Regions from separate parts of the Pseudaeromonas paramecii genome, predicted to be linked through region 2. Evidence: predicted binding sites of a transcription regulator. Region 2 holds the regulator's gene; each other region holds the start of a gene.

Region 1 (7,542 bases), on a different contig from region 2:
GATCTCCACCAGCTCGCCATCCACCTCGGTGACGGCTGTCATATAGTTGAAACGCCCTGCCCCCTTGGGTGGAGGCAGGATAGCTTCCCAATTCATATTAATGATGCGCTCTACCGAACTCACCAGAAAACCCTGCACAGAGCGGTTGTATTCGGCAATGATGATGAAGCACTTGGAGAGATCCTGGATGGGCTTACCGCCAGTGGCCAGGCTCAAGTCGATGACGGAGATGGTCTGCCCGCGAATATGGGCCACACCGCGAACAAACGGATGCAGCTTGGGCATGACGGTTAACGCCGGACACTGCAGTACTTCGCGCACCTTGAACACATTGATGCCAAAACGTTGACGCCCCACCAACTTGAACAACAGCAACTCCAACCGATTCTGGCCAACCAGCTGAGTCAGTTGGTTTACGGAATCCAAGATACTCGCCATAATTTACTCCATTTTTGGCTCAAGGCTGCAGCCGTCTGACGGAACCCGTGCGCACGGGCATGTCTTTTGCATACCCTTTATGTCACAAGACCTGAGTAGGTCATCATATGAGCTGAGGCCTGGATATTGCTTCGCATCCACCTCAGATTGCAGGATCAGTATAAGTCTATATGAGCCTATTGTGCTTTATCGGCAAGAAGATGGAAACGATTAGTGGGCGTTACTTGATAGCGCTCTCATTGCTATCCACCCTTCCCTGCCAGGCTGCCGACGGTCAGCTGGTGCGGCAATTTGCCGAACAGTTTGTGCTGGATCAGATGACGGTGGATCCCACCAGCCGAGTTGAAGTCAGCGCCGGCCCGATTGACGATCGCCTCGGTCTCCATGCCTGTGACGGCCATCTGACCGCCCGCCTATCCGGCAGCGCAGAAGTACGACGCACCAATAGCGTTTATCTTAGATGCGAAGCCGAGCCCAAATGGGATATCTACTTACCGGTGCGTGTTAGGGTCTTGCGGCCTTTCGTGTCTGTCACCGAGGCAGCCCCGCGGGGCACAGTGCTGAGCGAAGGCTTAATGAGCATAGAGTTTATGGATGAGATATTACTGCGCGGCGATACCTTTACCGAGACGGCTCCGCTGGTAGGTAGCAGACTAAAGCGGGATCTGCGTCCTGGCCAGCCTGTGCGGCAGAACCAGATTTGTGTAGTATGCCGTGGTGATCAGGTGGAAATTCAGGCCCTCACCGGTGGCATGCAAATCAAGACTCAGGGAACCGCCCTGCAAGATGGTAGTTTCGGTGAGGCGATTCGCGTGGAAAACAGCCGCTCGAAGCGGGTGATCCAGGCCGTGGTAGAAAGCACTGGCAAGGTGAATGTGAATCTGTAACAGGGCGCAAAAAATTTTCTAAAGTTCGTATGCTCGGTGCCGATAAACAGGCATGACGCGAGATTGGCGACCAACAGGTAACTATCATGGCCATACACAACATCAATAACATGCTGGGTAACCAGTCCACCAAGGTGGCAAGTGGCAATACCAGCAGCCAAGCCGCCAGCAGTGCTGCCGACAATGCCGAGCAAGCACAGCAGGCCAAGGGCAGTGTACGCCAGGATGCTGTGGTGCTGACTGATCAGGCCCAGCAACTTGGTCGGGTTCAGCAGCGGCTGAGCAATGCCCCTACCACCAATCAAGCCAAGGTTGAGGCGCTCAAGTCTGCCATCGACAAAGGCGAATACAAGGTGGATAGTCAGCGGGTAGCCAAGAAGATGATGAGCATGGAATCCGATCTGGAAAAACTCTATCGATGAGCCCACTACTCGACCTGCTTCAACAGCAGGAAGATACGTTAAACCAGATGCTTGCGCTGCTTGAGGAGGAATTTGGCCTACTCAAGCAGCGCAAGGCTTTGGCGCTCCCGGAATTAACCGAAAAGAAACAACAACTCCTGGCCACCCTCGCCCAAAACGACCATGCCATCGCCGAAGCGTTACCGGATACCAATCTGCAACAGGAGTTTGCCGCCTTTCGTCAACGAATTCTGTCGCAGCTACAAGCCTGCCAGGAGCGTAACGAGGTCAACGGTAAGCTCATCGAACTGAATCTGCTCTCCAATCGCAAATTGGCCGCGGAGCTATGCCAGCTGCGGGACAAGAACAAACTCACTTACGACAACCGCGGCAACACCCAACCAGGCAAGAATGGTTCACTAAATATCAAGGCGTAAAAAAACCACTACAAGGTGGTTTTTTTATTTTGCCTGCCGTCCCTTATTGCGCCCCTTCCAAGCGGTACAGGTCATAGAGTACCTGAGTATCCAGCTCCAATTCGGTAGCATACATGTTGTCCAACGGATAGCTCTGCACTACCCGGGCACCCCGCACCATCCCCTCCACCGACGCCTGCAACTGATTGCTGGTCTGCACCGCATCACGCAATGTAGTGGCCCCTTGGATCTGCTGGCCATACACCTGCTCGGTTAATTCCCGATAGGCATCGAGTTTGGAGGCACGGATCGCCTGCAGCACCTTCTCCGACCGGCTTGGACCAGGCTGGATATCGATGACGGCATAACCGACCGCATGGAGCACCGGAAAGCGCGTCGGCGTCGCCTGTTGATAACGGACATAATGAGTGCTGGAGCAGGCCGACAACAGCAAGGCTGCCGACATCCAGAGCACAAGACGTTTCATAACCGCCCCTTAGTGCGTCAATTGTACCGAGTTACCATACCGGCCAGCCGGGTAATCCCCCCGCACCAGCATGCCCTTGGTCACCGTCACGGCCCTACCCGAGTCCAGCCCCCCATTGAGCTGACTACGGGGCACAAACCCCTGAGCCGTGGCCTCGACCATGTGGGTCTTGAGATTAATGATACGGGCGTTGATCACGATACCACTGCTGTTAGGAGCCATGGTGCCGGTCAACACGCGCGACAAGGGCACCCGCTTGGCCAGCTCCATCCAATCTCGGCTAAACACAAAGTCCCCTTCGGGTGTGACCTTGATGCTGCCGGTGATCTTGTAATCCAAAACCAGCTCACCCCGACGATGCAACTCATGGATAAAGTCTTCCGCTAACTGTTGGCCCAACCAATTGCTGCTGTCCAGGCTACCCAAGTTAACAAACGATGCTACCGCTATGGGTTTCATCCCTGTGTCCCCGGCCAACTTAGTCTCAAACAGATGGTCGGCCAACTGAGACACTGTACTGCTCAACTCCATGCCCTGGGATTGACTGGCCATCTTGGGGGTACGGCTAGAGCAGGCTCCCAATGGGACCAACAGAGCCAACACTAATGCCATTTTTTTCATGAGCAACTCCACACTCACTGCGCTGTTACCGTTTATCGGCAAATAAATGCATTCCTTAAGCCAAACGCCACGTTTGTATAAACATTAATTTTCAAATACACCATACAAAAGGCATGAAGATTGCTTTATTGCGTCAAGAAACATAGATCCGATAGGTTGCACTATGACATCACGCTGGCTCGTCCCCCTGCTCTTGCTGCTGGCTCTTCCTGCAACGCTGCAAGCCCAATGGTATCAGGTCACCGGCAGTGCCCCGCTGGTGAAGGGAGAGCTGGAATATGCACGGCAACAGGCACTGGAAGATGCCTTGCGTCAGGCACTGCTACAAGCCGGTGCCAACGTCTCCAGCCTGCAAGGCCTCAAAGACGGCGCCCTCAGTCAGGATATCTTTCTTATCCGCTCCAGCGGTGACATTCGCCAGTACCAGATTCTCCAGGAAGAGGAACGCAATCAGCGTCTTTACATCAAGGTGCGGGCCAATATCCGCAGCCAGCTACAGGCCTGCGAGGGCCAGCAGTATGCCAAAGGTATCTCCCTCATCCGCTTTAGCCTGGTCAATCCCGAACAGGCCAGATACGGCCATCTATTTGACATCAACAAGGCGGTGACCCAGGCACTCTACCAACGTCTGCAAAATCAGCGCCAAACATTTGTCACACAACGCTGGCTGGATGCCAACCTGGGGCTGACCCCACAATTTTTCGCCCAGGGCGATGTCCGCATTACACCGCAGATACAGCAATTGGCGCGAGACACCGAAAGCCAGTACCTGCTGTTCGGCACCCTGGATGATCTGTCATTACGCCAGACCGATGATGGACTGATCAGCCAATGGTTTTCCCATCCCCTGCGTGCGTTTGCACTTCATCTCTATCTGTTTGATGGTCTCAGCGGCAAGTTGCAACAGACGTTGGAGTATCAAAGCGAGGCCCCCTGGACCTTCGATAAACAGGCCAAGTTAAACGTCTTTGAACAGACGTTCTGGCAATCGCCGTATGGTGCCGAGATAGGGCAGCTGCTGGATCGTGCCAGTCAGGATCTCACCTTGCAATTGCGCTGCGACAAACCAGCCGGGCGCGTGGTCAAGGTCGATGGCGATGAGTTTCATATCAACCTGGGAAGTCGAAATGGGATTCGCTTGGGTGAGCGCATGCTACTGCAACACAAGGCGGACTATCGGGACGACAGCGGTATGACTCGCAGTGACCGCCGCCCGGCGGCCGGCATCATGGAAGTCAAGCGCCTGTATGAGGACAGTGCCGTACTGCGCACACTCAACCAGTATGCCCCGGGCAATGTACAGATAGGTGATCTGGCCGTCATGGAATAAGCGCTTAAATAACAACCAGTTGAGTCCAGTTGTGGATCTTGGACGCCCCTTTGATATAATGCCGGCGCCTTAGATGGCCGGTCCCCATAGTTAAACAGGATATAACTAGCCCCTCCTAAGGGCTGATTCCAGGTTCGAGCCCTGGTGGGGACGCCAAATCACTGTTTCTTGCCGTAGCAAGACACGCCTAAAACCCGCACTGCCTCGGCATGCGGGTTTTTTGTTGCATTCGTGACGCCAACTGAATACTGTTTATTTTTACAGTCAACCCACAAGACAGGAACCCGATCCCATGGCAGTGGAAATCAAATACGTGGTGGTACGTAACGGCGAGGAGAAGATGACGTTCGCAAGCAAGAAAGAGGCGGATGCCTATGACAAGATGCTGGACATGGCCGATCAACTGACCCTGCTGCTGGCCGAGGCGCCCGTTAACCTGTCCGAAGATGCTCAGGAGGCCCTGGCCCTCTACCTGGCAGGCCAGAAAGAGGCGCTGCAACAGATCCTCAAGGGCGGCAGCCTGAGCGTCAGCGAGACCAGCGATCTGAGTGAAGTACCCCAGCCCGACAGCAAGCCTGCCCGTAAGCCACGCAAGGCTGAGGCCGATGCGGCCTAAGGCGGAACAGTCATGACCCAGACAGTGCTGATCACCGGCTGCTCCAGCGGCATTGGTCTGGCCGCCGCCCGCGGCCTGCGCCAGGCGGGTTTCCGGGTGCTGGCCACCGCTCGCCAGCCGGCCGATGTGGCCGCCCTGGCGGCGGAGGGGTTTGCCGCCCATCGGCTGGATCTCACCGACGAGGCCAGCATAGAGGCGGCCGCCCGGTGGGCCCTGAGTCAAAGCCAGGGCCAGCTGTGGGGGCTCGTCAATAATGGCGCCTACGGCCAGCCCGGCGCCCTCGAGGATCTGCCCACCGACGCCCTGCGGCGGCAATTTGAGACCAATTTCTTCGGCTGGCATCACCTCACCCGGCAACTATTGCCGGCCATGCTGGCCAATGGCCAGGGGCGCATCGTGCAGGTGGGCTCGGTACTGGGACTGGTGGCCATGCGTTTTCGCGGCGCCTACAACAGCAGCAAGTTTGCGTTAGAAGGCTACACCGACACACTGCGGCTGGAGCTGCGGGGCAGCGGCGTACATGTCAGCCTGATTGAACCTGGCCCTATCGAAACCCGGTTTCGGGTGCATGCCCTGGCCGCCTTCCGTCAGGCCATCGATCTGGACCACAGCCGCCATGCCAAGGAATATCGGCAAACCTTGCAGCGGCTCGGGCGGGCGGAAGGCAGCCCTTCCGGCCCCTTCACCCTGCCGGCAGAAGCCTGTCTGCCGCCACTGCGCCATGCCTTGCAGGCCAAGCGACCCCGCCGGCGCTATCAGGTGACCCGTCCGGCCAAGTGGTTCTATTACCTCCGGCGTCTGCTGCCCACCGCCTGGCTGGACGCCCTGCTGGCGCGCTCAGCCTAAGCGACAGCGTTTGGCATCGGCTCAGCCGTAGTGCTGGCCGTTGTCGTAATAGGCGGTACGGGTTAACGGCAGCACCACCACGGCCACCTCGGTTTGGGCGCCCAGCTCGGCCTGCACCGCGGCTGTGATGAGCTTGGCCGCGGCGTCCTGCACCGCCTGGCCACGATCGAACCACAAGAGTTCGACGAAGGGATAGCCGGTGCCGGGCGCCGGCGCAATAATGAATTCGGTGTGTACCCGCTCCAGGGTAAAATGAGCCACGGGCGCACCGGTCAGCTCGCTGAGCTGCTGCACCAAGGCCGGCGCCAGCTGGGCCAAGGGCTCAGTCGCTATGCCGCGAAAACGAAGATGAGGCATGAGGATCTCCATATGCAAAAAAACCGGCCACATCATAGCCGCCCCGTCCGCTGGATGACAGCCTGCCTGCTGTGTCTGGGTCTATTGCCCCTGTGGGCCCAGGCCATGCCGGGTCTGTGGCAAGCGCAAAAAGGCGAGCAGACCCTGTGGTTGCTGGGCTCCATCCATGTGGGCACCGCCAGCCTCTACCCGCTGGACTCCGCCATCATGCAGACCTGGCAGCAGGCCGACGAGCTGATATTGGAAACCGATCTGCGCCAGCTCGATGGCGCCGCCCAGCAGGAGCTGTTGCAGCTGGGCCGTCTGCCGGCGGGTCAGAACCTGGCAGATCGCCTGCCCTCCCCCCTGTACCGCCAGGCCGTCCAGGCCGCCCAACGCCAACATCTGCCGCCAGAGACCCTGCAGCCCTTGCAACCCTGGTTCGCCGCCCTCACCCTGACTCAGGTGGCCATGCAGCAGGCCGGTTACCAAGCCCAATACGGGGTGGATGAGTTTTTCGTGCGTCAGGCCCAGATCAGCGGCAAACCCATCGTGGGCCTGGAGCAGCCCATAGATCAGTTTCGTTATCTGGCCGGTCTCAGGGAGCACGAACTGGCCTTCTTGCAAAACACCCTGGAGCAGCTGCCCAGTCTGAGCACCCTGTTGCCCGATCTGATCCAGGCCTGGCAGGCGGGAGACACCCAGCGCCTGCTGACCCTGCTCAACGAAGAACAGGGCCCGCCCGAGCTGCGGGACTATCTGCAAACCCAGCTGCTGGAGCAACGTAACCTGCGCTGGCTGCCACAGCTGATGGACGCCCGGCACCAGAAGGCCTTCGTGGTGGTGGGCGCCCTGCACCTGCACGGCCCCCAAGGCCTGCTGGCCCTGCTGCAACAGGCCGGCTATCGGGTGGCCCCCATCTTGGCGGAGACCGCCTCATGAGCGCCGCCCTGCCCCAGACCGAAGCCAGCCTGTTTGCCCAGCAGATGCAGGACGTCAAACCCCTGACGGCCGACGCCAGGGTGCGGCTACAGGGCCAGAGTCTGGACGAGGCCGCCCGCCAGGCCCGTCAGCAGGCGGCGCAGCAGGCCGACACTCAGATCCCCCACCCCTTCGGCTTTGAGGCCGTCCCCCTGCTGGATCCCCACGAGGTGGTGAGCTTCA
Region 2 (7,542 bases):
GCTGGCGCGCCTTCTGGCAACTGGCCCGGCTGGACAGGCCCATCGGCTCGCTGTTGCTGCTGTGGCCCACCCTGTGGGCCCTCTGGCTGGCCAGCGCCGGCCAGCCCAGCTGGCATCATCTGCTGGTGTTCGTGCTGGGGGTGTTTGTGATGCGCTCGGCCGGTTGCGTCATCAATGACTTTGCCGACCGGCGGGTGGATGGCCATGTCAAACGCACCGCCGGCCGCCCCTTGCCCAGCGGTCGGGTGACCCCCAAGGAGGCGTTGATCTTCTTCTGGTCGTTGGTGGCGCTGGCGGTGGGGCTGGCCCTCACCCTGAGCCCCCTGGTGTGGGCTTTGGCGGTGGTGGGGCTGGGGCTGGCCATCGTCTATCCCTTCATGAAGCGGGTGACCCATCTGCCGCAGCTGGTGCTGGCGTTGGCCTTCTCCTGGGCCATCCCCATGGCCTGGGCGGCGGCGGCCGGCGAGCTGACGGCCCAGACCTGGTGGCTGTTTGCCGCCAACTGCCTGTGGACCGTGGCCTATGACACCCAGTACGCCATGGTGGACAGGGACGACGACCTGAAGATCGGCGTCAAGTCCACCGCCATCCTGTTTGGCCGCCACGACCGCCTCATCATAGGCCTGCTGCAGCTGGCCACCCTGGCCTGCCTGGCCCAGGTGGGCTGGCTGGCGGCACTGGCTTGGCCCTACTGGGTGAGCCTGGCCGCCGCCGCCGGGCTGTTCGCCTATCAGCAGCGGCTGACCTGGCAACGGGCTCGGCAGGCCTGCTTCAGCGCCTTTCTCAACAACAACTGGGTCGGTCTGCTGCTGTTTGCCGGCTTGGCCTTAAGCCTCCTGCTCCAGGGCCGCTAGGGTGCGCCGCAGGGCGCTGGGTAACAGATCCTGCAACTGGGCCAGCAAGCGGGCCAGGGCCTCGGTCTGCCATTGCTCGTCCGGCCGGTAACCCTGGGCCTCCAGGGTGGCGATCAGGGTCTTGAACAGGCTGACATCGCTGAACTCGGGGGCATGGATGCCATGCAGGGTGGCCAGCCGTTGCGCCATCATCTGGCAGTCGGACTCCAGCTGGGGCAGCGGCGTGGTGGGTGCCTCCAGGATCAGGCTCAGCGACATGGCATAGCGCAGCAGCGTCTCCTGAATACAGTGGGCCAGCAGCAAGAGCTGCGGCTGTCGGGCGGCGTGTACCCAGTAGCGTCCACCCCTGTCTTCCACCAGCCCCAGCCTGACGAAGGCCATCAGGTTGGCCTCCAGCTGGGCGGGCAGATCGTCGGCCGTATGGTGCAAGAACAGTTCGGCCTGGATCAGCGGGTAGAGCTGCTGCACCGCCTCGGTCAACTGCTCGGCCGTTTGCCCCTCCTGGCGCTCGATCAGGCGGGCCAGCAGGGCCGGCAGGGCGAACAGGTGCAGTATGTTGTTGCGGTAGAAGGTCATCAGTATGGCTTGATAGCGATCCATGGTGACTATCTGCCCCAGCTTGTCCTCCTCCACCTGGAACTTGCCCAGCTCCAGGGTCTGCTCCAGCAGCTCGGCGGCGCCGGCCTCCGGCAGCACGCAGTGCTGGCTGTAGGGCGCCAGCCGCAGCAGCTCAAGATAGAGCTGGATCTGCTGGGTCAGCTGATTGCGGGGCAGGGCCTGGCGTTCGCTGGCCAGCAGCGCCAGGGCGCACAGCGGCAAACCGTTGAGGCCGGCAGCGGCATTGATGCGGCTCATCAGCTGCTGGGCCAGGGCATTCACCGTGGGGGCCAGCCAGGCAGGCTTGTGGCCTTCGGGTGTCTCGCGCCACTCGGGCACCTGCTGCTGCAGATACTGGTGCAGGGTCAGGGGTTCGCCGAAGTTGACGTAGCTGCGGCCAAAGTTGCGCAGCTTGCCCAGGATGCCCAGCACGTGCCAGAAGTTCTCCTTCTCCTTGCGGCTGCCCTTCAACTCCTTGAGGTAGGTGTTCACCTCCATCACATGGTCATAGCCCAGGTAGACGGGCACAAAGGTCAGCGGCCGCGGTATGCCCCGCAGCTGGGCTTCCAGCGTCATGGCCAGCATGCCGGTCTTGGGTTGCAGCAGGCGTCCGGTACGGGAGCGGCCCCCCTCGGTGAAGAACTCCACCGCATAGCCCTTGGTAAACAGCTGATTGAGGTATTCCCGAAACACGGTGGCGTAGAGCTTGTCGCCCTTGAAGCTGCGGCGGATGAAGAAGGCGCCGCCGCGGCGGAACAAGGGGCCGGCGGGCCAGAAGTTGAGGTTGATGCCGGCGGCGATGTGCGGCGGGATCAGCCCCTGGTGATAGATGACATAAGAGAGCAGCAGGTAGTCCATGTGACTGCGGTGGCAGGGGATGTAGACGATCTCATGCCCCTCCCGGGCCAGACGGCGTACCTGCTCGCCCCCGTGCACCCGGATGCCGCGGTAGAGCTTGTGCCACAGCCAGCCCAGCAGGGTGTCGCCCATGCGGATCAGACGGTAGGAGAAGTCGCTGCCGATCTCGTCCAGGTAGCCGAGCGCCCGCTGCTGGATCTGCTCCAGGGGCAGGCCCTCTTCGGCGGCCTGTTGCGCCATGGCCTGGCGCAGGGGGTCGCTGGCCAGCAGTTGCTGGAACAGCTCCTGACGGATGGGCAGCCGCGGCCCCTTGGCCGCCTGCCGTTGCCGGCTGAAATGGATGCGGGCCACCCGGGCCAGCTTGTGGGCCACCTGTTCGTCGCTGCCGCGCTCGTCCGCCAGGGTGCGCAACGAGACGGGAGCGGAGAAGCGTACCCGGTTCTCCCGGCCATGGAGCAGCACCTGCCAGCTGTTGCGCCAGACTGTCGGCGAGTGCAGTGGCGGCTGCAGGCGGCGCTTCTCCCGCCCCGGCGCCCGGTGCCACAACAGGGTGATGGGCACCAGCTGGATGTCCAGCGCCGGATCCTGCCGGTGCAGCTGCAGCCAGTGGCGGAAGGTGGCCAGGCTTTGCTGGGCCGGCATGGGTCTACCGCCAAAGCAGGGCAGGTGATCCAGGCAGACATAGCGCGGCAGGGACTGGCCGCCGATCTGCAGTGGGCTGAAAGGACTGGGTAGCCCCAGCTGGTTGGCACACAGCTCCAGGGTCAGCAGATCGCTCAGCGCGTCATTGGTCAGGGCGTAGACGATGGGGCGGGCGGGATCCAACCCCAGCTGGCTCACCGGTTCTTCCGGCAGGGCGGAATAGTTGACCAACAGACGCAGGGGCAGGCGAAGCAGGGAACGGGCAGCAGCCTTGATGCGGGACATCCTTAACAACCTCTGGCAATGAATCGCTCTGGCAAAAAATCGGCGCCAGCATAGCAAAAGGGAATTTCCTTGTCGTGGTCGGACGTCCGACAAGATCTGCCACAGATCCTGCATGGCACTTGCGCTTCGATTAGCCCTGTATATACTCACAGGCATCTGTATATAAAAACAGGCGATTGCTGATGAAACTTCTCACCCCGCGCCAGAGCCAGGTTCTGGATCTCATCAAGGAGTACATGCAGGAGACCGGCATGCCCCCCACCCGGGCGGAGATCGCCGCCCGCCTGGGCTTCAAGTCCGCCAATGCGGCGGAGGAGCATCTCAAGGCCTTGGCTCGCAAAGGGGTGATCCACATCATGCCCGGCACCTCCCGCGGCATCCAGCTGGTGCAGGATGAGAGCGCCGAGGAGGAGGAGAGCGGTCTGCCCCTCATCGGCAAGGTGGCCGCCGGCGAGCCCATTCTGGCCGCCGAGCATGTGGAGACTCGCTATCAGGTGGACCCTGGCTTGTTCCATCCCAGGGCCGACTTCCTGCTGCGGGTGCAGGGCATGAGCATGAAGGACATCGGCATCCTGGATGGCGATCTGCTGGCGGTACACAAGACGGAGCAGGCGCGCAACGGCCAGGTGGTGGTGGCGCGGGTGGGCGAAGACGAGGTGACGGTCAAGCGCTTCCAGCGCCAAGGCAATCGGGTGCTGCTGCTGCCGGAGAACGAGGAGCTCAGCCCCATTGAGGTGGATCTGAGCTGTCAGCAGCTGCACATCGAAGGGCTTGCAGTGGGCGTCATCCGTAACGCCGACTGGTTCTAGGCTTCACCGACCGTCTGGGGCTGGGCGCCGGCGTAGCCCAGCTGGCGCCAGCTCTCATACACCAGCACCGCCACGGCGTTGGACAGGTTCATGCTGCGGCTGCCTGGCACCATGGGCAGCCGCAGGCGCTGCGCCGGCGGCAGGGATTCGATGACGTCCATGGGCAGGCCCCGGGTCTCGGGGCCAAACAGCAGCACATCTCCCGCCGCGAAGGCCACCTCGCTGGGGATCGCCTGTCCCTTGGTGGTACAGGCGAACACCCGCGCAGCCGGCAAGCCGGCCAGGCAAGTGGCCAGATCCGGATGGCGGCGCACCTCGGCAAATTCGTGATAATCCAGCCCGGCCCGGCGTACCCGCTTGTCGTCCCAGGCAAAACCCAGCGGCTCTATCAGGTGCAACTTGTAGCCCGTGTTGGCACACAGGCGGATGATGTTGCCCGTGTTGGGCGGGATCTCGGGTTGGAACAGCACTATGTGTAGCATCATGACTCCTGGCGCCGTGGGCCTTGCGGCCCGCTAGTGTAGCGGGATTTTCGTCCCGGGCCAGCCCAGGGGCGGCTTTATATGCCGGGAGCTGGGGGGTATCATAGGCCCCCTGTTAAGGATGCGGCCTGGTGCCGCCTGTCGAGGAAGACCATTGATCCAGCAACGCTATTATCGGCTGGCCACCTTTGCCGGGCTGGCTGCGACCGTCACCGCCACTCTGCTTATCATCGGCAAGCTCATCGCCTGGCTGGCTACCGGCTCCTCCAGTCTGCTGGCCTCCCTCACCGACTCCCTGATGGACGTCAGCGCCTCACTCATCAACCTGCTGGCCATCCGTTATGCCCTGATCCCGGCCGATGACGATCACAAGTTTGGTCATGGCAAGGCCGAATCCCTGGCCAGCCTGGCCCAGTCGGCCTTCATCACGGGCTCGGCCCTAGTGCTCATCATGCACGGGATTGGCGCCGTGGCGGATCCCGTGCCCCTGCAACGGGCCGGTATCGGCATCTGGGTCACCGTCGGATCCCTCATCCTGACCCTGGTGCTGGTCACCTTCCAAAGCTATGTGGTGCGGGTCACCGGCAGCCAGGCGGTGAAGGCGGACTCCCTGCACTACCGCTCGGATCTGCTGCTCAACGCGGCCGTGCTGCTGGCCCTGTTTCTATCGATGCTGGGCTTCCACATGGCCGATGGCCTGTTTGCCATCCTGCTGGGGGGCTACATACTGTGGAGCGCCCTCAAGATAGGCTATGAGGCCATCCAGACCCTGCTGGACCGGGAGCTGCCGGAAGAGGAGTGTCAGCAGATCCAGGATATCTGCAACAGCGTGCCCGGCGTGCACGGCATGCACGATCTGCGGACCCGTCAGTCCGGGCCGGTGCGTTTCATTCAGCTGCATCTGGAGCTGGATGACGGCATGCCGCTGTTGCAGGCCCACGCCATTGCCGACCGGGTGGAGGCCAGGTTGCGTCTGGCCTTCCCGATTGCCGACATCATCATTCACATGGATCCCCTGTCCGTGCTCACCCAGGAGCCGTCAGGGCAGGCCTTCGATTCCACCAGGAGTGCGCCATGAGTTGTATCAAAGAGTCCACCTGGCAACAGATCCGGGCCGAGGCGGCCAACATGGCTGCCGACGAGCCGCTGCTGGCCAGCTTCTACCATTCCACCATTCTGAACCATCACAGCCTGCAGTCGGCCCTGAGCTTCCAGCTGGCCCACAAGCTGGGCAGCGCCACCATGCCGGCCATGGCCCTGCGGGAGATCATCGAGCTGGCGTTTACCGCCGAGCCAACGATTCTGGATGCGGTGGCGGCGGACATCTGCGCGGTGAAGGATCGGGATCCGGCGGTGGATTACTACTCCACGCCGCTGCTGTACCTCAAGGGCTTCCATGCCCTGGAGGCCTATCGGGTCGGCCACTGGCTATGGAATCAAGGTCGGCGGGCGCTGGCCACCTACCTGCAGAACCAGATCTCCGTGGTGTTTGGGGTGGATATTCACCCGGCGGCCCGCATTGGTCGCGGCATCATGCTGGATCACGCCACCGGCATCGTGGTGGGGCAGACGGCGGTCATCGAGAACGATGTCTCCATACTGCAGAACGTCACCCTGGGGGGAACCGGCAAGGAGCATGGCGATCGCCATCCCAAGATCCGTGAAGGGGTGATGATTGGCGCCGGCGCCAAGGTGCTGGGCAACATCGAAGTGGGGGCAGGGGCCAAGATAGGGGCCGGCAGCGTGGTGCTCAATCCGGTGCCGGCGCACACCACTGTGGTGGGGGTGCCGGCCAAGGAGGTGGGCCACCCCCAGTGCGACAAACCCTCCCTCGACATGGATCAGGGCATCTGATTGGCCAAGAAGCCGACAGTCGCACCGCAGGGGAGCAGGATAGGGCCTGCTTGCCTTGTTGCACCGCGACAGGGCGGGTATGCTGGGACCGCGCCATTTTAGGCTCCGGGGTGCCGGGGCCAGCCACGAGATACTAGGGTATGACTATGTCGTTAGAAATGTTGGAACAACTGGAAGCCAAGGTGCAGAGCGCCGTGGACAACCTGGCCCTGCAGAAGATGGAGCTCGAAGAGCTCAAGCTGGAGAACCAGCGTCTCAAGGACGAGAATCAGCAGCTGCGCAACGATCACCAGGCCTGGCAGGAGCGCCTGCGGGCCCTGCTGGGCAAGATGGATCAGATGGAAGAAGCCGTCTAAATCCGCGAGGAGTGCGCCATAAAAAACGCCGGTCATTGCCGGCGTTTTTTATGGGCGAGGATCACTCCAGATCCAGGGGTTCCGGCGAGAGGATGATGCCGGTGGTGTCGGCATACAGGTGATCCTCCGGCAGGAAGGTGACGCCGCCGAAGTTCACCGGCAGGTCGGTATCGCCCGTGTCTTCATCATCGGCACCCACCGGAATGGCCGCCAGGGCCTGCAGGCCCAGCTCCAGCTCGGCCAGGGCATCCACCTCACGCACGCTGCCATAGCAGACGATGCCTTCCCAACCGTTGTCGGCCGCGGTGGCGGCGATCTCGCCGTCGATCAGGGCGCGGCGCAGGGAGCCGCCGCCATCGATCAGCAATACCCGACCTTCACCGGGCTCTTTGACCAGCTCACGGATCAGGCCATTGGCCTCGAAGCATTTGACGGTGGTGATGACGCCGCCGAAGGAGGGGCGTCCGCCGAAGGTGGTAAACATGGGTTCGACCACGTCGACCAGGTCGGCATAGGTATCGCAAAGTTCTGAGGTGTTGTATTCCATGCTGATTTCACCGCGGGTGGCTGCAGGAGGCATCAGTATAAGTAGCCCGGCTGGTAAATAAAACCAAAATCCGGGCAACTTGGGATCCGGATGGGCGGCGGGACCGCCCAACGGCAGCATCAGAGGATGAAGCGGCTCAGATCCTCGTCTTCGATCAGCTTGCCTAGGTGGGCGTTGACGTAGTCGGCATCGATGCGGTGGCAATGACCGGCCTGATCCGAGGCTTCGAAGGAGATCTGCTCCATCAGCTTCTCCATC
Region 3 (7,542 bases), on a different contig from region 2:
TCACGCTCCATGTTCTTGCGCACTTCGGCCTTCAGGCTGTCCACGGCACCGTCTTCGATACCGAAACGCTTGACGAACTCTTCGGTCAGTTCGGGCAGCTCTTGCTTCTCAACCTTGTTCAGGGTGATGGCGAACTTGGCGGCCTTACCCTTCAGGTGCTCGGCGTGATACTCCTCGGGGAAGGTCACATCGATGTCAAAAGATTCACCGGCCTTCTTGCCTTGGATGCCGTCTTCAAAACCGGGGATCATGCGGCCAGCGCCCATCACCAGGTTGAAGTTTTCAGCCTTGCCACCTTCGAACTCTTCACCGTCGATGGAACCCACGAAGTTCATGTTGACACGCAGGCCATCGGCAGCGGCATCGGTCGCCTCAACCCAGGTGGCGTGTTGCTTGCGCAGGGTTTCCAGCATCTTGTCCAGATCGGCGTCAGCCACGGCAGCCACCGGCTTTTCAACCTGGATGGCTTCGAGGTTCTGCACCTCGATTTCCGGGTAGACTTCAAAGGTGGCGGTGAAGACGAAATCGGCACCGGCTTCAAAGGTCTTGACGTCCATGGACGGCGCGCCAACCGGGCTCAGCTTCTGAGCGATCACGGCTTCGATGTAGTTGCGCTGCATCAGGTCGTTGGCCACGTCGGCGGCAACAGACTGGCCATACATCTTCTTGATCATGGCAACCGGGGCCTTGCCGGGACGGAAACCGTCAACGCGACGAGTCTTGGCCAGCTTGTTCAGGCGGGTGTTGATTTCCTTGTCCATCACATCAGCCGGAACTGTGATAGTAAGACGGCGCTCCAGACCTTGGGTCGTCTCTACAGAAACTTGCATTGCTATACCTCGTTCAACTCAGCACTCACTGTGCTGGCCCTGATTCTCAGTTCGGCCGGGAGTACCCGGACCATACGCTTAGTAAGACAGGGAATCATTCCATTCCCTGTGCATAAAATGACGCGGCATTATAGCCACTCTCTTTGGGTGAGTCGAGCCATAGCCCGGCGCAGTGGCAGACCAAATCCCGTCTCAATGGACAAAGTTGCTCAGATATCCGGCACTCGGTGTGGTTTTGAGATCCTAGCCACAGTTTGCGCCTGCCCGAGCTGGCGCGCGATTCCTGGGCTGACTGCCCAACCTTGTCGCACTTTGCTACAGTGCGCTCCTTCATTCCACGCCAACAGGCAGCAGCGCCATCATGACACAGACCCCGCCCCTGGGACTTATCGAAGGCTTTTTCGGTAAAGGCTGGCAGTGGCCGGACCGGCTGGCTTACCCGGCCTGGCTCAAGGCCCATGGCTATGATTTCTATCTTTACGCCCCCAAGGAGGATGCCTGCCTGCGCCGGCGTTGGCAGCAGGAGTGGGATCCGGCCACCCTGGCCCAGCTGCAGGCCCTGCGTCAGGCCTGTCGACAGGCCGGCATCGCCTTTGGCATCGGCCTGACCCCCATGGCCGCCCATCATGACTATGCTGCCAGCCGGCCACGCCTGCTGGCGCGGGTGCGTCAGATAGAGGCGGCACTGGCGCCGGATATTTTCGCCCTGCTGTTTGATGACATGCCCAGCGACACCCCACAGCTGGCCCAGTTGCAGATCGCCATGGCCCACGATGTGGCCGCCGTCAGTGCGGCCCAGCGCTTCATCCTCTGCCCCAGCTTTTACAGCACGGATCCCATTCTGGAGAAGGTGTTCGGCGCCATGCCGGCCCATTACTGGCACACCCTGGGCCAGGGGCTCGACCGTCGCTTCGATCTGTTCTGGACCGGCCCCAAGGTCTGCTCCACCGACTATCCGCTGGATCATCTGAGCTGGGTGACCGATCAGTTGGGCCGCCGGCCGTTCTTGTGGGACAACTACCCGGTGAACGACGGCAAGAAGGCCAGCGACTACCTCTATCTGGCCCCCTTTAGCGGTCGGGGTCAGGCTCAGGCGCCTTATCTCGCCGGCCACGCCGTCAACCCCATGAAGCAGCCCACCCTCTCGCGCCTGCCCCTGGCCACCCTGCCCATGGCCTATGCCGATGCCAACTATTGTGCGGCCGAGGCCTTTTTGCCGGCAGCCAGAGACTGTGTGACGGCGGGGCTGGCCGAGCAGCTGGCGCAGGATCTGCCGCTGCTGGCGGAGGTGGGCTTGCCGGATCTGACACCGCCTCAGCGGCAGACATTGCAGGGCCATTACCGGCCCTGGCTTGACTGTGCCGATGAGGCCAGCCGGCGCTGCGCCCGCGAGCTGCTCAGCTGGCTGGATGGCGGCTACTGTTTCGACCCGGCCTGTCTGACGGGTTAAGCCGGCGCCCGGCGGGCAATCCCCGCCTGACTGAGGGCCTCGGCACAACGCCGGGCGAAGGGCAAGGCGTGGGGGCCGTCGCCGTGCAGGCAGACGGTCTGGGCCTGTAGCCCCACCCAGTGTCCCTCCGAGCTCTGCACGCCGCCATCGCGCACCAGGCTCAGCAGCTGGGCCACCGCCGCCTCTTCATCGTCCAGCAGAGCCCCCGGCGTGCCTCTGGGCAGCAGATGGCCATCTGCGCCATAGCCCCGATCCACAAACACCTCGCTCACCCCCCTCAGCCCCAGGGCCCTGGCTTCGTCGAGCAGGGCGCCACCGGCCAGGGCATAGAGCCGCAGGCTGGGATCCAGATCCTTCACCGCCTGGGCGATGGCCTGGGCCAGGGGTCTATTCCGTGCCGCCATGTTGTAGAGGGCGCCATGGGGTTTGACATGGTGCAGCCGGCCCCCCGCCGCCAGGACAAAGGCCTGCAGCGCACCGACCTGATACAGGGTCAGCTCATAGGCCTCCTGCGGGCTGATGGCCAGCTCCCGCCGGCCAAAGCCCTGCCGGTCCGGCAGGCCGGGATGGGCGCCGATGGCCAGTCCATGGGCCAGGGCTGCCGCCACCGTCTGGCGCATCAGCGCCGGATCACCGGCGTGCACGCCGCAGGCGATATTCACCGAGCTCAGATACGGCATCAGGGCCACGTCGTCGCCCAGCGGGTAGGGGCCAAAGCCCTCCCCCAGATCGCAATTCAGATCCACACTCAGCATCTCGTATCGGCCTCCTTTGCCAATAACAGTTCGATCCGCGCCAGGTAACGCTGCTGCCGCAGCCAGGCCTGCTGGGCCTGGCGTGGTGACACCGGCAGCAGCCTGACGGTCTGCCTCGGCCCCAGCTGTCCCAGGCGCCACAGATCGGCGCGGATCACCATGCCCAGGCGCGGATAGCCGCCGCAGGTCTGGGCCTCACAGCCCAGGACGATGGGCTGACCATCCGGCGGCACCTGAATGACGCCGGGCAAGAGGCCATGGGATCTGAGCTCCTCCCCCGCCTCACGCACCAAGGGCTCGCCCGTGAGACGCAGCCCCATGCGGTTGCTCTGGGGCGACACCTGCCAGGCTTGGCGTACCAGCTGCGGTTCGGCCTGACTAAACCAGAACCACTCGGGCCCCGGCAAAAACCGCAGGCCATTGGGCGGCGTCGGCAGCAGTATGCCCAGGGGCTCAGAAAGCGGCTGCGCCGCCCCCAGGGGCAGCTCGGCACCAGGCACCAGGGCCGCCCCCAGTCCGCCGGACAGATCTGCAGCACAGGCCCCCAGGATTTGGGGCTGCCGTACTCCGCCGTCCAGGGCCAGATAGCTGCACATCCCCACCCGCGGTCGCCCCAGCAGCAGCCGCTGGCCGGCCGTAAAACGGGTGCGCCAGCCTGGCCACACCGGGGTATCGTCCAGCCGGGCCTGACAGTCGGCGCCGGTGAGCGCCAGCCAGCCATCGCAGGCAAAGCGCAGGCTAAGCCCGCCCAGCAGACACTCGATGGCCGGAGCCGCAGGGAGGTTGCCCACCAGGCGATTGGCCAGCTGCAGGGCCAGGCCGTCCAAGGCACCGGCCCGGCCAATGCCTAGGTGCCGCAGGCCCGTCCGGCCACCATCCTGCACGCTGCTCAGCAGGCCGGTCTGCTCTAGGATCAGGCGCCTCATGGGCTCACCGCCACGAAACGCACCCTGTCCCCGGGCTGCCACAGGCACGGCGGCATACGCTCCGCATCAAACAGCACCCAATCCGTCTGGCCTATGATCTGCCAACCCCCCGGGCTGACCCGCGGATAGACACCGGTATGATCGCCGCCTATGGCCACCGCACCCGCCGGCACCCGCACCCTGGGGGTGGCCCGACGCGGGGTGGTGAGGGCGGCGGGCAAGCCTGCCAGGTAGGCAAACCCCGGCATAAAGCCTAGAAAGTAGACCTGATACTCGGCCTGACTGTGCAGGCGGATCACCTCGACGGGGCTCAGGCCACAATGGGCCGCCACCGCCGCCAGATCCGGCCCCCACTCACCGCCATAACGCACCGGTATTTCCAGCAGACGTCCGGTCACCACCTGGGGTTGCAGCCCGGCCCACTGCTCTTGCAGCGCCGCCGCCAGGGTCTCGTACTGCCAGCACTCGGGCGCATATTCCAGCAGCAGATTATTCATGCCCGGCACCGCCTCACAGATACCCGGCTGGCCGCGCCACCGATCGGCCAGCTGCCAGATCCGTTGCTGAGTCGCCAGACTCACGGGCGCATTGCACTCCAGAACCAGGGCTGTCTCACCCAGGGACTGAATACGCATAGACATGGACAGCTCCTTCTTCATCCAGTACTCAACAGGTAAACGGTCGCTTGGGACAGGGTGCCATCTTGTCGTAGGCAATACCAGCATAGGGCTGACATCACTAGGCAAGGGCGGCACTCATCCAATATACTGTACATAAATACAGTTATCGGTCTTTATTATGCGTGCCTCGCCTCTACTCTTTCCCCTCACTCACCAGGCCCTGCCGCTGTTTAGCGAGGCGGTGGCCTGCGGCTTTCCCAGCCCGGCGGAAGACCACCTGGAGGGACGGCTGGATCTTAATGAACTCTGTATCCCCCACCCGGCGGCTACCTTTTTCTTGCGCGCCCAGGGGCGGAGCATGGAGGGGGTCGGCATTCATAGCGGCGATCTCTTGATCGTCGATCGCAGCCTGACGCCCCAGCAGGGGGACGTGGTGGTGGCCTGTCTGGATGGCGCCTTCACCGTCAAGACACTGCAGCTGCGCCCGCGCCCCGCCCTGCTGGCCGCCCATCCTGACTACCCGCCCCTGTATCCTGGGGATCTACAGACCCTGGAGATCTTCGGCGTGGTGCGCTTCGTGGTGCATGCCCTGGGAGCCGGACGATGAGCTGCTGGGCCCTGGTGGATGTGAACAACTTCTATGCCTCTTGCGAGCGCCTGTTTCGGCCGGATCTGCAGGGGCGCCCCCTGGTGGTGCTGTCCAACAACGACGGTTGCGTGGTCTCCCGCAGCCCCGAGGCCAAGGCCCTGGGGGTCAAGATGGCGGAGCCCTTCTATCGGATCCAGGCGGCGTTTACCGCCCAGGGCGGCGTCTGGTTCAGCTCCAACTACACCCTGTATGGCGACCTGTCTGCCCGGGTGATGAGCCTGCTGGAGCAGGCGGCGCCCGAGGTGCACCTCTACTCCATCGACGAAGCCTTCTTGCGCCTGGAGGGCCCCTGGCTCACCGATGCCACCGAGCACGCCCGCCGGCTGCGCCAGCAGATCCAGCAATGGACAGGCCTGACCGTCGGCATCGGCCTTGGACCTAGCCCCACCCTGGCCAAGCTGGCCAACTATGCCGCCAAACGCTGGCCCGCCACCGGCGGTGTGGTGGACTTGCAGGATGCCAACCGGCGCCAGCGGCTGCTGGCCATCACGCCGGTGGAAGAGGTGTGGGGCATAGGCCAGCGCCTGGGCCAGGCCCTGCAACGGGAGGGGATCCACACCGCCGGCCAGTTGGCGAATGCCCCCGCCAAGGGGCTGAGATCCCGCTATGGGGTGACCCTGGAGCGGGTGGTGCGGGAGCTGGGTGGCCAAGCGGCCGGTTGTCTGGCCGCGCCGCCCCCTGTTCGTCAGCAGGTGCTGTGCAGTCGAACCTTTGGCGAGCGCATCACCCAGCGGCCACTGCTGCGCGAGGCCCTGGTGAATCACCTGGTGCGGGCCGCCGAACGGCTGCGCGGCGCCGGCCTGTGCTGCCGCCATCTGGGGATCTTTATTCGCACCTCGGCGCAGGACTCAGCACACCCCTTCTATGGCGATCAGGCCAGCATCACATTGCCGGCCGCCACCGATGACAGCCTGGCGTTGCTGGCCTGGCTGGATGATCTGCTGGGTCGCCTCTGGCGCCCCGGACACGCCTACCACAAGGCCGGCGTGGTGCTGAGCGATCTCAGCCCGCGGCAATTCTGGCAGGGGGATCTCTTTGATGGACAAGACCCCAAGCGGATGCGGCTGATGCAGGTGATGGACAGCATCAACCAGCGCCATCCACATGGCCTCAAGCTGGCCGCCCAAGGCTCAGATCAGGCGCCCTGGCAGATGCGCCAGGCCCAGCGTAGCCCCAGCTACACCACCGCCTGGGCGGCGCTGCCCCTGGCCTACTGCTAGGTCGGTGACGCTGACCTCAGGATAAGGCGCCCCTGCGGATCCAGCTGCAGGCTGGCCATGAAGTCAACAACTGCGGCGGGGCGGCCAAACAGGTAGCCTTGATAGGTGTGGCAGCCCTGGGCCGCCAGGAAGTGCCGCTGACACTCCTGCTCCACCCCTTCGGCGATGACCGACAGGCCCAGGCTATCCGCCAGGGCTATGATGGTGCGGGCGATGGCCGCATCGTTGGGATCGCTGAGCAAGTCCCGCACGAAGGACTGGTCAATCTTGAGCTGCTCCAGGGGCAGCAACTTGAGGTAACTCAAGGAGGAATAACCGGTGCCAAAGTCATCCAGCGAGAAGCCGATGCCGAAAGCCTTGAGGGCCGTCATCTTGCGGATCATGTCGTCCATGTCGTGCAGTAGCAGGCTCTCGGTCAGCTCCAGCTTGAGGCGCTGCGGATTGGCACCACTGTGACGCACCTGGGCTATGATGCGCTCGACGAAATCCTCCTGGCGCACCTGACGGGCGCTGACGTTCACCGCCAGACTCAGATCGGCAAATCCCGGCAGCCGAGACCAGGCCACCAGCTGATCACAGACCTGCGTCAGCAGCAGCTCGGCCAGCGGTATGATGAGGCCCGTCTCCTCGGCCACCGGAATAAAGTCCGCCGGCGAGATCATCCCCTTCTCCGGGTGGAGCCAGCGCACCAGTACCTCGGCCCCCACCACCCAGCCCTCCTCGTTCACCTGCGGCTGATAAAACGGCTGGAACTGGCGCAGCTGCAACCCCTGGCGCAGGGCGCTCTCCAGACTCACCCGCTGCTTGATGGCCACCTGCATGCTCTCATCATAGAAGCGGAAGGTGTTGCGGCCCGCCGCCTTGGCCTGATAGAGCGCCAGATCGGCATGGCGCTGCAGGGTCTCGGCACTGTGCTCCTCACCCAAGAACAGCACCATCCCCATGCTGACGGTGCTGTAATGATCCTGGCCGGCAAGCCGGTATGGACGCCCCAGCTCCCCCAGCAGCTTCTCCGCCACCCGGCGACACTGATGGGCCGCCGGCACCCGCTGGCCGTCCAGCCCCACCAGCAGCACCACAAACTCATCGCCC

Evidence for each region. The regulator LexA, encoded in region 2, represses DNA repair genes until DNA is damaged. The targets are predictions, from matches to a motif close to ANCTGTNTNNNNANACAGNT.
Region 1: ABD847_RS06300 (YebG family protein) is a predicted target of LexA. The motif match lies at 4,827-4,846, and genes of this name have one in related genera.
Region 3: umuD (translesion error-prone DNA polymerase V autoproteolytic subunit) is a predicted target of LexA. The motif match lies at 4,727-4,746, and genes of this name have one in related genera.

Annotation. Positions count from the first base shown of each region.
Region 1 covers NZ_BAABFC010000009.1:178,239-185,780, forward strand. The annotation lists gene ABD847_RS06260 (chemotaxis protein CheV) at 1-438, opposite strand, end outside; gene flgA (flagellar basal body P-ring formation chaperone FlgA) at 609-1,325, shown strand; gene flgM (flagellar biosynthesis anti-sigma factor FlgM) at 1,412-1,747, shown strand; gene ABD847_RS06275 (flagella synthesis protein FlgN) at 1,744-2,163, shown strand; gene ABD847_RS06280 (LPP20 family lipoprotein) at 2,207-2,629, opposite strand; gene ABD847_RS06285 (FlgO family outer membrane protein) at 2,639-3,250, opposite strand; gene ABD847_RS06290 (flagellar assembly protein T N-terminal domain-containing protein) at 3,414-4,580, shown strand; tRNA gene ABD847_RS06295 (tRNA-Arg) at 4,661-4,736, shown strand; gene ABD847_RS06300 (YebG family protein) at 4,873-5,196, shown strand; gene ABD847_RS06305 (SDR family oxidoreductase) at 5,209-6,042, shown strand; gene ABD847_RS06310 (DUF1904 family protein) at 6,064-6,399, opposite strand; gene ABD847_RS06315 (TraB/GumN family protein) at 6,412-7,320, shown strand; gene smrA (DNA endonuclease SmrA) at 7,317-7,542, shown strand, end outside.
Region 2 covers NZ_BAABFC010000029.1:17,066-24,607, reverse strand. The annotation lists gene ubiA (4-hydroxybenzoate octaprenyltransferase) at 1-854, shown strand, start outside; gene plsB (glycerol-3-phosphate 1-O-acyltransferase PlsB) at 828-3,236, opposite strand; gene lexA (transcriptional repressor LexA) at 3,419-4,045, shown strand; gene trmL (tRNA (uridine(34)/cytosine(34)/5-carboxymethylaminomethyluridine(34)-2'-O)-methyltransferase TrmL) at 4,042-4,527, opposite strand; gene fieF (cation efflux pump FieF) at 4,682-5,605, shown strand; gene cysE (serine O-acetyltransferase) at 5,602-6,381, shown strand; gene ABD847_RS16015 (cell division protein ZapB) at 6,528-6,737, shown strand; gene rraA (ribonuclease E activity regulator RraA) at 6,799-7,284, opposite strand; gene hslU (ATP-dependent protease ATPase subunit HslU) at 7,404-7,542, opposite strand, start outside.
Region 3 covers NZ_BAABFC010000001.1:447,546-455,087, forward strand. The annotation lists gene tig (trigger factor) at 1-830, opposite strand, end outside; gene ABD847_RS02250 (beta-N-acetylglucosaminidase domain-containing protein) at 1,192-2,280, shown strand; gene ABD847_RS02255 (5-oxoprolinase subunit PxpA) at 2,277-3,035, opposite strand; gene ABD847_RS02260 (5-oxoprolinase subunit C family protein) at 3,029-3,961, opposite strand; gene pxpB (5-oxoprolinase subunit PxpB) at 3,958-4,602, opposite strand; gene umuD (translesion error-prone DNA polymerase V autoproteolytic subunit) at 4,760-5,188, shown strand; gene umuC (translesion error-prone DNA polymerase V subunit UmuC) at 5,185-6,450, shown strand; gene ABD847_RS02280 (putative bifunctional diguanylate cyclase/phosphodiesterase) at 6,447-7,542, opposite strand, start outside.